3 regions of the Pseudarthrobacter arbutini genome follow, and region 1 is predicted to be linked to each of the others. Evidence: riboswitches for the same ligand, from Rfam matches in the RefSeq annotation. Region 1 holds a riboswitch; each other region holds the start of a gene.
What was found. Region 1 has a riboswitch for cyclic di-AMP ahead of ACX80V_RS17380 (M23 family metallopeptidase). Riboswitches for the same ligand answer to the same signal wherever they lie in the genome.
Positions count from the first base shown of each region.

Region 2: another riboswitch for cyclic di-AMP. It lies ahead of ACX80V_RS15095 (aggregation-promoting factor C-terminal-like domain-containing protein); the one in region 1 lies ahead of ACX80V_RS17380 (M23 family metallopeptidase).
Region 3: another riboswitch for cyclic di-AMP. It lies ahead of ACX80V_RS16440 (LysM peptidoglycan-binding domain-containing protein); the one in region 1 lies ahead of ACX80V_RS17380 (M23 family metallopeptidase).

Region 1 is NZ_JBTNDQ010000016.1:38,713-41,977, reverse strand. Features, by position in the region: gene ACX80V_RS17385 (C40 family peptidase) at 1-507, opposite strand, end outside; cyclic di-AMP (ydaO/yuaA leader) riboswitch at 578-740, opposite strand; gene ACX80V_RS17380 (M23 family metallopeptidase) at 889-1,713, opposite strand; cyclic di-AMP (ydaO/yuaA leader) riboswitch at 1,717-1,935, opposite strand; gene ACX80V_RS17375 (iron-dependent transcriptional repressor DtxR) at 2,090-2,785, opposite strand; gene serC (phosphoserine transaminase) at 3,063-3,265, shown strand, end outside.
Region 2 is NZ_JBTNDQ010000012.1:159,342-162,606, reverse strand. Features, by position in the region: gene ACX80V_RS15100 (HAMP domain-containing sensor histidine kinase) at 1-1,174, shown strand, start outside; cyclic di-AMP (ydaO/yuaA leader) riboswitch at 1,275-1,427, shown strand; gene ACX80V_RS15095 (aggregation-promoting factor C-terminal-like domain-containing protein) at 1,433-2,173, shown strand; gene ACX80V_RS15090 (HAD-IA family hydrolase) at 2,245-2,943, opposite strand; gene ACX80V_RS15085 (VOC family protein) at 3,019-3,265, opposite strand, start outside.
Region 3 is NZ_JBTNDQ010000014.1:110,404-113,668, forward strand. Features, by position in the region: gene ACX80V_RS16435 (aggregation-promoting factor C-terminal-like domain-containing protein) at 1-966, opposite strand, end outside; cyclic di-AMP (ydaO/yuaA leader) riboswitch at 1,181-1,351, shown strand; gene ACX80V_RS16440 (LysM peptidoglycan-binding domain-containing protein) at 1,355-2,185, shown strand; gene ACX80V_RS16445 (protein adenylyltransferase SelO) at 2,255-3,265, opposite strand, start outside.

The DNA.
Region 1 (3,265 bases):
GGGTCGCATCGCTGTCCAGGCATTGGTGCGGGGAATGCTGATGCCGGCCTGGGCATAGACCCACTGCGTGAAGCCTGAGCAGTCCCAGCCATTGGGAGTGGTGCCGCCCCAGAGGTAGGGGTTGCCGATACCGGTATAGGCAACTGCTGCCAGACCCGAAGCGGCGGCGGAGGAGACAGTGTCCGCGAGCTTGGAGGCCGCGGCCTCGGTTGCGGCAGCACCCTGAGCCCCGGCTTCGGAGGCCGTGGACTGCGCACGGACCGTCTCAACCTTCGGTGCCGGCGTGGTCTTGATCACGGGGCGCTCGAAGGAAACGGTAGCCGTGGGCGCGGCAGTTACGGCAAGTGCCGTCTGCGCGGAACCGGACTCGGTAGAGGCGGAAACGCCGGCGGTGGAATCCGCGGCGTTGGCCGGAAGCCCCATGCTCAGGATCAGACCTGATGCAGCTGCGATAACAGCAGCCTGGCGACCTACGGTCCCGGCATTGGCACTGACGGCCTTGGACACGGAGCCCAAGGGGTTAGTGCGAACCGGTTGTGCGCGGTGACGCGCAGAAGTATGGCGTGAAGACACGAAGGTAGCCTCTCCCAATGCCTGCGAGGTGAGCTGTCGGATTCGGATGGGAGTCACCCGGCCGCGCTGCTTCACAGTGGAAGCTTTGCGACTTAACCCCAAGGCCTTCAGAATCGAAGACCAAAATTGGTTCCCCCGCCCCTGCCAGACGATGTCATGCGAACGGACCTTGAGCGGTGGCAGAGCTAGGCAATCCACTCAAGAACGTCAACTTCGGAAAAGTTGACGCGCTTTAGACGTTACAGGAGTTCTGAGCCAATGTCACATTCAGGTCACGGCACGTCGCTGCGATTCGAGAGTTGGCCATCATTTGGGTCAGAGCCAGCCGGTGGGGTCAACGACTTCGCCATTGACCTGGACCTCGAAGTGGAGGTGGCAGCCCGTGGACGCGCCCGTGGTGCCACTGAGGGCAACAACATCGCCGCGGCTGACTGTCTGGCCTACCTTGACGCTGGCGGAGGAGAGGTGGTTGTAAGTGGTTTCAAGGCCATTGCCGTGATCCACCACCACGCGGTTGCCGCCGCCGTACTGGTGCCAGCCAACGAAGGTGACGGTACCGCTGGCAGCAGCCAGGACAGAGGTTCCGCACTGTGCCACGAAGTCCTGGCCACGGTGGAAGTCGCCGGAGCCGCCGGTAATCGGGCTGACTCGGAATCCGAAGGGTGAGGCCGTAGCCAGCTGGGCGAGCGGCGAGCCGAGGCTTCCGGCAGAGGCGGCGCGGGTAATGGATCCCGCGGACTGGGCACTCAGGAGCTGCTTCAGTTTGCCGTCGGGATCACCCTGGGTCACCACGGACGAGCGGCTGAAATCAATTTGGGCGGCGGCTTCGGCGGTAACTTCGGGCTGCGGAGCAGCGGAAACGGCCGACGCAGCCTGGCCGGGTGCCGGAGTGGCCATCACGGGGCCGGTCACAGGAACCGTCACGGTGAGAGCCAGGCCTGTCGCTGCCAAGGCGATGCCGGCCTTCTGGCCGAGGCCACTGGCGGCGGCGAAATCCGTCATCTGCCGGAAGGGTCCCCGGCGGCGGCGGGCTTCCCGCTGTGGGTCGCGGGGCCTCTCCGCGCTGAAATCCTCGGCCACTCTGGGCGCCGAGGCGGGACCCACCGCGCGACGGCGGCCCCTGGAGTATTGCGTGGTCAAGAATGTTCCTCTCTGGGTAGCCTGCGAAGTTAGCTGTCGGATTCGGGTCAGAGAGTTCAAAGACCCGGTCCGCCGTGACAAGCACTTGGCGCAGAGATATCCCGTGAGGATCCTTCGCTGGAAGAGGCTTGCTGCTGACGGACTTAACCCCAAGGCAGTCTTACGACTGCCGGTTGTGGTTCCCCCGCCTCTGCCAGTTGGTGACTGATGCACCTGATCCGCTGGCAGAGCTCGGCTCCGGATCAGGTAACGCTTTTGTATCGACGCTGAGTTTCAACTATAGGTGATTAACTTGGACAGTAACAATTCCGTTATCTTTGCGGAACCTTGCGTCGCTGCGCTATGGCGCGGCCCCACGCGGCGGACCGCCTTCCCGTCAGCTGACGGAAACGAAGACGTGGGATGCCACTTCCGGGGGCAACTCGAGCGCCCCTTCGATTCCCGGCACGCGCACGGAAATGTACTCCCCGACGCGCTCCAGGGACACCGTGGCACCGGGCCTGATCCCGCCTTCATCCAGCTGGACCAGCAGCTCAGGTTCCACCTGGATGGGCTCAGCCAGCCGGCTGACTGTCACGTTCGACGCCGGCCCGTAGCCCTGCATCGCATCAAGGAGATTAATCACACCGGCGTCTGGGAGCGCGGGCGCCGGCCCGCCCAGGGCGGCCAGCCCGGGGATGGGGTTGCCGTACGGAGACTCGGTGGGGTGGTTGAGCAATTCGTAGATGCGCTGCTCTACGCGTTCGCTCATCACATGCTCCCAGCGGCACGCTTCATCGTGGACATAGGCCCAGTCCAGGCCAATCACATCCGCCAGGAGCCGTTCCGCGAGCCTGTGCTTGCGCATCACTTCCGTAGCGCGTTTCCGCCCGGCTTCCGTGAGCTCCAGATGGCGGTCTCCGGAGACCACGACCAGCCCGTCGCGTTCCATCCGGCCGATGGTTTGGGACACCGTGGGTCCGGAATGCCGCAGCCGTTCGGCGATGCGTGCGCGAAGAGCAACGATGTTCTCTTCTTCAAGCTCCAAAATGGTCCGAAGATACATCTCCGTAGTATCGATCAGATCCGTCATCCAGCTCAGCTCCTCGAGCGCAGTACCTTGCGTTGTCCCACCGTATCGCGTCCCGCTCAGCGGCGAGGTCCGCTAAAAAGCTTAGCCTATTTTGAATTTGTCTGGATAATGCCCGGGCGGAGACAAACAGTCTCATTGGCCGGACTGTGACGGCCCCGGTTCCCCGCCCATTCGAGGGTTCAGGCAGAATAAAGGAGGTCCTTATGCAGTCACCGCCGACTACCGGCCACCCCACCGCCCGGACGTGAGCCACGTCCATGCCGAAATTGGAGCCCCCGTGAGCGAAACCAGCATCACTATTCCCGCCGACCTCCTGCCAAAGGATGGACGGTTCGGCGCAGGACCCTCCAAGGTCAGGCCGGAGCAGCTCGAAGCGCTCTCAGCGGCGTCCAAGACGATCCTGGGCACCTCCCACCGCCAGGCTCCGGTCAAGAACCTCGTAGGCTCCGTCCGTGAAGGCATCAGCCAGTTCTTCCGCGC
Region 2 (3,265 bases), on a different contig from region 1:
CCTGCTGGCGCTGACGCAGAACGGCCTTCCCGTGAACCGCTCGCTGTCCAACGGGGATTACCGGATTGTGGCAGTGCAAACCGGCTACGGCGATGTCCTTGTCACGGGCCTTCCGCTCGCCGCCAAGGAGAGCACGCTGGCATCGCTGGTGTGGACCTTTGTGTTTGTCTCCTTGGGCGGCCTGGCGCTGATCGGACTGGCGGGAACCGTGCTGATCCGGCGCACCATGAAGCCGCTGGAGCAGCTTTCCGAGGTGGCAACCCGGGTGGCCCGGCTCCCGCTGGACGCGGGCGAGGTGGCACTCGCGGTGCGCGTCCCGCCGTCGAACTCCAATCCCGGAACCGACGTGGGCAGCGTAGGGCACGCCCTCAATCAGATGCTGGACAACGTCGCCAACGCACTCGAGGCGCGGCAGCGGAGCGAGACCAAGGTGCGGCAGTTTGTTGCCGACGCTTCCCATGAGCTGCGCACCCCGCTGACCGCCATCCGCGGGTACACGGAGCTGATGCGGATGACCGAGAACTTCACGCCGGACGGCCGGAAATCCCTGGCCCGGGTCCAAAGCCAGTCCGAACGCATGACCACCCTGGTGGAGGATCTGCTCCTGCTTGCCCGGCTCGATGAGGGCCAGCCCCTGAAGCTCAGCGAAGTAGACCTCACACAACTCGTGATCGAAACCGTCAGTGACGAGAAGGTCATCGCCCCGGACCACCACTGGCGCCTTGAACTGCCTGACGAGCCGCTCGCCGTCACGGGTGATGCGTCCCAACTGCGTCAGGTGCTTGTCAACCTGCTCTCCAATGCGCGCAAGCACACGCCGCCGGGGACCACGGTGGTCACCGCTGTCACGAAGTCTGCCAATGGCGGCGCAGCGGTGACGGTAACGGACGACGGCGGGGGCATCCCTGCGGAATTCGTAGACCACGTTTTCTCCCGGTTTGCCCGCGCAGACGCGGCGCGCAAGGGTACGGCGCCGGCCTCGGGCGCCGGGGCGTCCGAAGGCACTAGTGGCTTGGGCCTGTCCATTGTCCAGTCGATCATGGAGGCCCACGGCGGGAGCGTGGAAGTGACATCGCGGGCCGGACGGACGGAGTTCGCGTTACTCTTCCCTGCCGGCGCGCTGGCGCGACCCACTGGCACCCGAGCCCAGCAAGGCGACACACCGTCGTCGTGATTCCTGTTACCAAAATGTGACTTAAGCTTCCAGCTCCTGTAGCGTCGATGAGGTGTGGTTCCCGTTTGGGCCGCATATCCGGATGACGCCAAGCTCTGCCGCTTCCCGGATTCCGTTTTCAGAGGCAGAGGCGGGGGACCCACCGTCCCGGGCACCAAGTGCCCTTTGGGGTTAAGCCAACACGTGATTGTGCCGTGTGGCCGGATGCCCTCATCCGAACCCGACAGCTAACTCCGCAGGTGTGAGAGGCGATCCATCATGTCTGAATTCAAGGTAGAACCGCGCCCGCAGGGCGACAACAAGTCCGATAGCCACCGCAAGCAGACCCGCTTCGGCGCAGCTATGTCCCCACTTTCCAAGGCCGCCCGGATTCCCTCCGTGGGCCAGCGCGTCGCGGTGTTCGCCACCGCGTGCGCCCTGTTGGTCGGTGTAAGCGCCGCAGCACACGCTTCCGAGTCGGCCTCGCTTGCGGCCAGCGCCAACCAGGCCGCCGAAGAAGAGAACGCCCAGTCGAAGCTCAGCTTCGAAGCGGCTGAGATCCAGGCCCCGGCCACTCCGGAAGCGGCTCCGGCTGAAATCAACGTCGCGCCCCAGGCCGCCGATCCGGCACCTGCCCCGGCACCTGCCCCGGCACCGGAACCCGCTGGTGCTCCTGCTCCGGCCCCCGAGCCTGCCCCTGTTGTGGCCGTCAACGACCCCGCAGGAGCGCAGGCCTACGCTGCCGGCCAACTGGCGACGTACGGCTGGTCCGCTGACCAGATGCAGTGCCTGCAGACGCTGTGGACCAAGGAATCCGAATGGACCACCACGGCCACCAACGCCAGCAGCGGCGCGTACGGCATCGTCCAGTCGTTGCCCGCTGAGAAGATGGCGAGCGCCGGCGCGGACTACGTCACCAACTACCGCACGCAGATCAACTGGGGCCTGAACTACATCCAGGAGCGCTACCAGTCACCGTGCGGCGCGCTGAACTTCCACCTGTCGCACAACTGGTACTAAGCCGACCGAGCGGCGCCGGCGGCTGGCGTCGCTGAGCTGCGCCGGCGGATCACGATAGTGATCCGCCGGCGTCAAAGCCGGAAAGAAATGAGCTTCCGTCCCGCGGCGTCCGTTTCCACGGAGGCGGTCACGGCACGGTAATCCGCGATATGCAGCACGCCTGCCGGCAATTCGCCCGCATTGGGACCCACGGCCACCGTCCGGATACCAGCAGCAACGCCTGCCGCTATTCCGGCGGGCGCATCCTCAAAGATCACGGCGTCCTCCGGATTGACGCCCAGCAGCCCGGCGGCCATCAGATAGCCTTCCGGGTGCGGCTTGCCCCGTGTGACCAGGTCCGCCGTCACGGCGATGGCCGGCATGTCCAGCCCGGCAGCGTCCATGCGGATGTCCGCCAGGGTCCTGTCCGCTGAAGTCACCAGCGCCACTGCCTCGGCCGGGAGGCTGCGAAGCAGGTCGGCAGCCCCCGGCAACGCGACGATACCGGCAGTCCGCACCCGTTCCATCGCGCCCAGTTCCTCGGTGAGGGCCTCGACGTCCGCTCCCCCCGGCGCGAACCGGCGTACGGTATCGGCAGCCTGGACGCCATGCGAAGTGCGCAGGATTTCGGCGATGTCCAGGCCGTACCGGGCCGCGAATTCTCCCCAGACCTCCTCCACTGCTGCCGTGGAGTCCACCAGTGTGCCGTCCATATCGAAAAGGACGGCCCGGCATGTCAGTGCTCGTGTGGCGGCAGGTACTCGTGTGGCGGCAGGTGTGGGGATGTTCATGCTGCCTATTTTGCCTTAGGCGTCACCGGCTTAAGTGTCACGGGCTTAGGCGTCGCGACCCCGGGCATCACGCCCTTAGGCGTCACGGCCCGGGATGTACTGCACCGCCCACTTGTTGCCGTCGGGATCCGCGAAGTAGACGAAGTGCCCCCAGTCCTGGATGTCTATGTCGCTGACCTCCACACCGTTGCTCTTGAGGTGGTCGTGGGCAGCCTGGATGTCGCCGACCACCATCTGCAGGCTTGGGGCCGTACCCGGAGGGGCGTCATTGAGGCCCTCGCCAATACAAATGGAGCAGGCGGATCCCGGCGGGGTCAGCTGG
Region 3 (3,265 bases), on a different contig from region 1:
AACGGAAGGCACGACGACGGGCGGCGGGACCGGCGTCGGGCTCGGGACTGGAGGCGGGGCGGGCACTCCCGGTACAGCAGGTGGGGCCGGAGCCGGTTTCTGTGCAGCGGCGAGGGCCGCCGCCTTGGCTGCCGCCTCCGCCTGTTGGCGTGCCTGTTCCTGCGCCGCGGCCCGCTTGGCGGCCTGCGCCGTTTCGTATGCGGCCAAGGCCACCTGGCCCTGCCGGAACTCCCCCTCCACCGCAGCGGTGGTGCCCTTGAGGGAGGCCAGCTGCGCGGTCAGTTCCTGGCCGTGCTCCTCCTGCTCCGCGATCTGCCGGGACATGGCCTGCCGGGCGGACTGGGCGGCATCGAGCTTGGTTCTGGCTTCGCCGGACAGGCGCTCGCGCTCGGCCCTTGCTGTCTGCTCCTGATCGGCCAGGGCGCGGGAAATGCGTTCGGCGGCTGCGGATTTGTTCACCAGGGCGGCAGTCTTATCGCTGACGATCTGGACGATATTCAGGCCTTGGATGCTGTTGTTCTGCACGGCGTCGAGGGCAACGAAGAAGCCCATGTTGGTGCCACCGGTCTTGTACGACTGGGCGGCAAGAGCCCCAATTTCCTTCTTGTACTGTCCCAATTCGGCCGCGGCGCGTGCGGTCTGCGCGGTCAGTGCGTCCACAGTGGAAGTGGCGGACTGAAGCGCCGCTTCGGCCACGGCGTATTCCGCGGCGGACGTTACGGCCGCATTGCCCAGCACCTCCGCTTCGGTCTGGAGTCCGCCCAGCAGCCCGTTGATCCTGGTGACCTCTGCCGCTTTGCCGGCCTCGCTTTGCTTGGCGTTCTCCACGTCCTGCCACGAGGGATAGCCGCCCGGCGGCGCGTCATCGGCGGCATGTGAGGGAAGCAGCGCAGCCGACCCCGCCAGTGCGACCGCTAGCAGGCCGGCGAGGGCGGGCAGCCGCATTTTTTGAACAATCCGGGACATAGTTGGTGAGCTTACCGGGCATATACGGATTACGGGGCCTGACCTGCAACATCGTTACCGATGAGGAGGGAATCCAAGCTGAAACACGGGTGGATTTGACACCTACATTCCGTTACCGGAATGTGACATTGCCGATAAGTGGAAGTTATGGTCGAACGGTGGCCCGGCTCAAGCCGGACCATTCCCGCCAGTATGCCGAGCCCTGCCGCTGACCGGGATCCAGTCGCTTTCCAGCTGGCAGGGACGGGGGAACCACGTTTCCACGGCTTCTTGCGAAGCCTTGGGGTTAAGTCGGTATCGCTCCGTTCCGTGCGGCGCCGCTACCGGCCGGGTATCTCCGACCCGAACCCGACAGCTCACCCCGCAGGCATGGGAGAGGCGATCAACCGTGTCCAAGAATTCCGCTTCCGCACGCCATCGTGTGGTTTCTGCCAGCTCTACCGTCCCTGTCGGCCTGTCGTCAACGGCCAAAGCACACGCCCTGACGTTTGGCCGTCCGGCCCTTGTGGCCGTTGCTGCATCCGGCCTGCTGTTCAGCGTCGGCGCCCCGGCACAGGCCGGAGTCCACGGCCCGGACAATTCCGGGAGTGTCAACGTTCAGGGCCAGGCCAGCGCACCCGCCCCGGCCGCAGTTGCCCCGGCTCCCGCCGCAGCCAACGTCCACACTGTCGTTTCAGGCGACACACTGGGCGCAATCTCCACCCAGTACGGCGTCGCACTCAACGACGTACTGGCTGTCAATGGACTCTCGCTGACCACCATCATCTACCCCGGCGATCAGATCCAGATCCCCGGTGCTGGCTACACCGCACCGGCACCGGCGGCACCCGCCGCGGCAGCACCAGCGGCTCCGGCGAACACCGGAATCCGCCTGGCCTCCACCGCCGCACCGGCGGCCCAGGCTCCGGCCGGCTCGCTCGGCGCGCCCATCCTGGCCTCCGCCAACGCACAGCTCGGCGTGCAGCAGGACTGCACGGCCATGGTGGAGAAGGCGCTTCGCTCGGTAGGTAAGAGCGTGGGTGACCTCGCGCCCGGCCAGTTCTACCAGTACGGCTCCGTGGTGGGCACCCCGGCCGCAGGGGATCTGGTCATCACGGCCGGCCATGTGGGCGTTTACGCCGGCAACGGCCAGGTTGTCAGTGGCGGGGTGGACGGTTACAAAACCGAAATCCATTCCATCAGCTGGCTCGCCGGAGCGTCCTTCGTCCGCGTAGCGTGATCCGACCATGCTCGACGGCGGCGGGCGGCACCCAGCCGCGCGCCGCCGTCGTCCATCCCTGGTGTTCGCTCAGGTCCCGCAGAAGGTCCGGTAGCGCCCGAAGTCTTCAGGGGCGGGGCCGGCGTAGCGTTCCAGCCCGGGGCGCTGCGTGTACGGATCGGCCAGGACGTCCACCAACCGGTTGAATGGGTCCAGGTCGCCTGCGATAGCAGCATCCAGGGCCTCTTCAACCAGATGGTTCCTGGGGATGTAGATGGGGTTGACCCTGTCCATCAGGTCCGCGTCCGGCGCCAGGGCCAGCCACCGTGCGGCCCAGGCGTCGAAGGCGCCCGGGTCCGCAAACATGGACCGCGCAGTTTCCGGGGCGCCGCGGGCCGCCGAGCCGAGGCTCCGGAAGAAGGAGGTGTAATCCACCTGGCCTTCCTGGAGCAGCGCCAGCAGACCATCCACTAGGGGCGACGCGACGTCGTCGTGCGTGTCCGGGCGCAGCCCAAGCTTGGACTTCATGCCGGCTGACCAGGCAGCGCTGTACAGGGTGCGGAAGGCGCCGAGGGATTCCACGGCGAGCGCCACGGCCTGGTCCTGGTCTTCATGGAGCAGGGGCAGGAGTGCTTCGGCGAGCCGGGTGAGGTTCCACTCGGCAATGACCGGCTGGTTGGCGTAAGCGTAGCGTCCGTCCGCGTCGATGGAGCTGTAGACCGCGCCGGGGTTGAAGGCGTCCATAAACGCGCAAGGACCGTAGTCGATGGTCTCGCCGGAGATGGCCATGTTGTCGGTGTTCATCACGCCATGGACGAAGCCCACCAGCATCCATTGCGCCACCAGGGACGCCTGCGCGGCTATGACCGCCTCGAAGAACGCGAGGTAGGGCTTGTCGGCGAGCGCCACGTCCGGGTGATGGCGGCTGATGGCGTGATCGGCCAGGCGGCGCAGAAGGTCCGTGTCGCCGTTGACGCGGGCGAACTGGAAGCTGCCGACGCGCAGGTGGCTGCTGGCCACCCGGGTAAGTACGGCCCCGGGCAGCATTGTTTCGCGGCGGACGGGCCGGCCCGTGGCCACCACGGCGAGGGACCTCGTGGT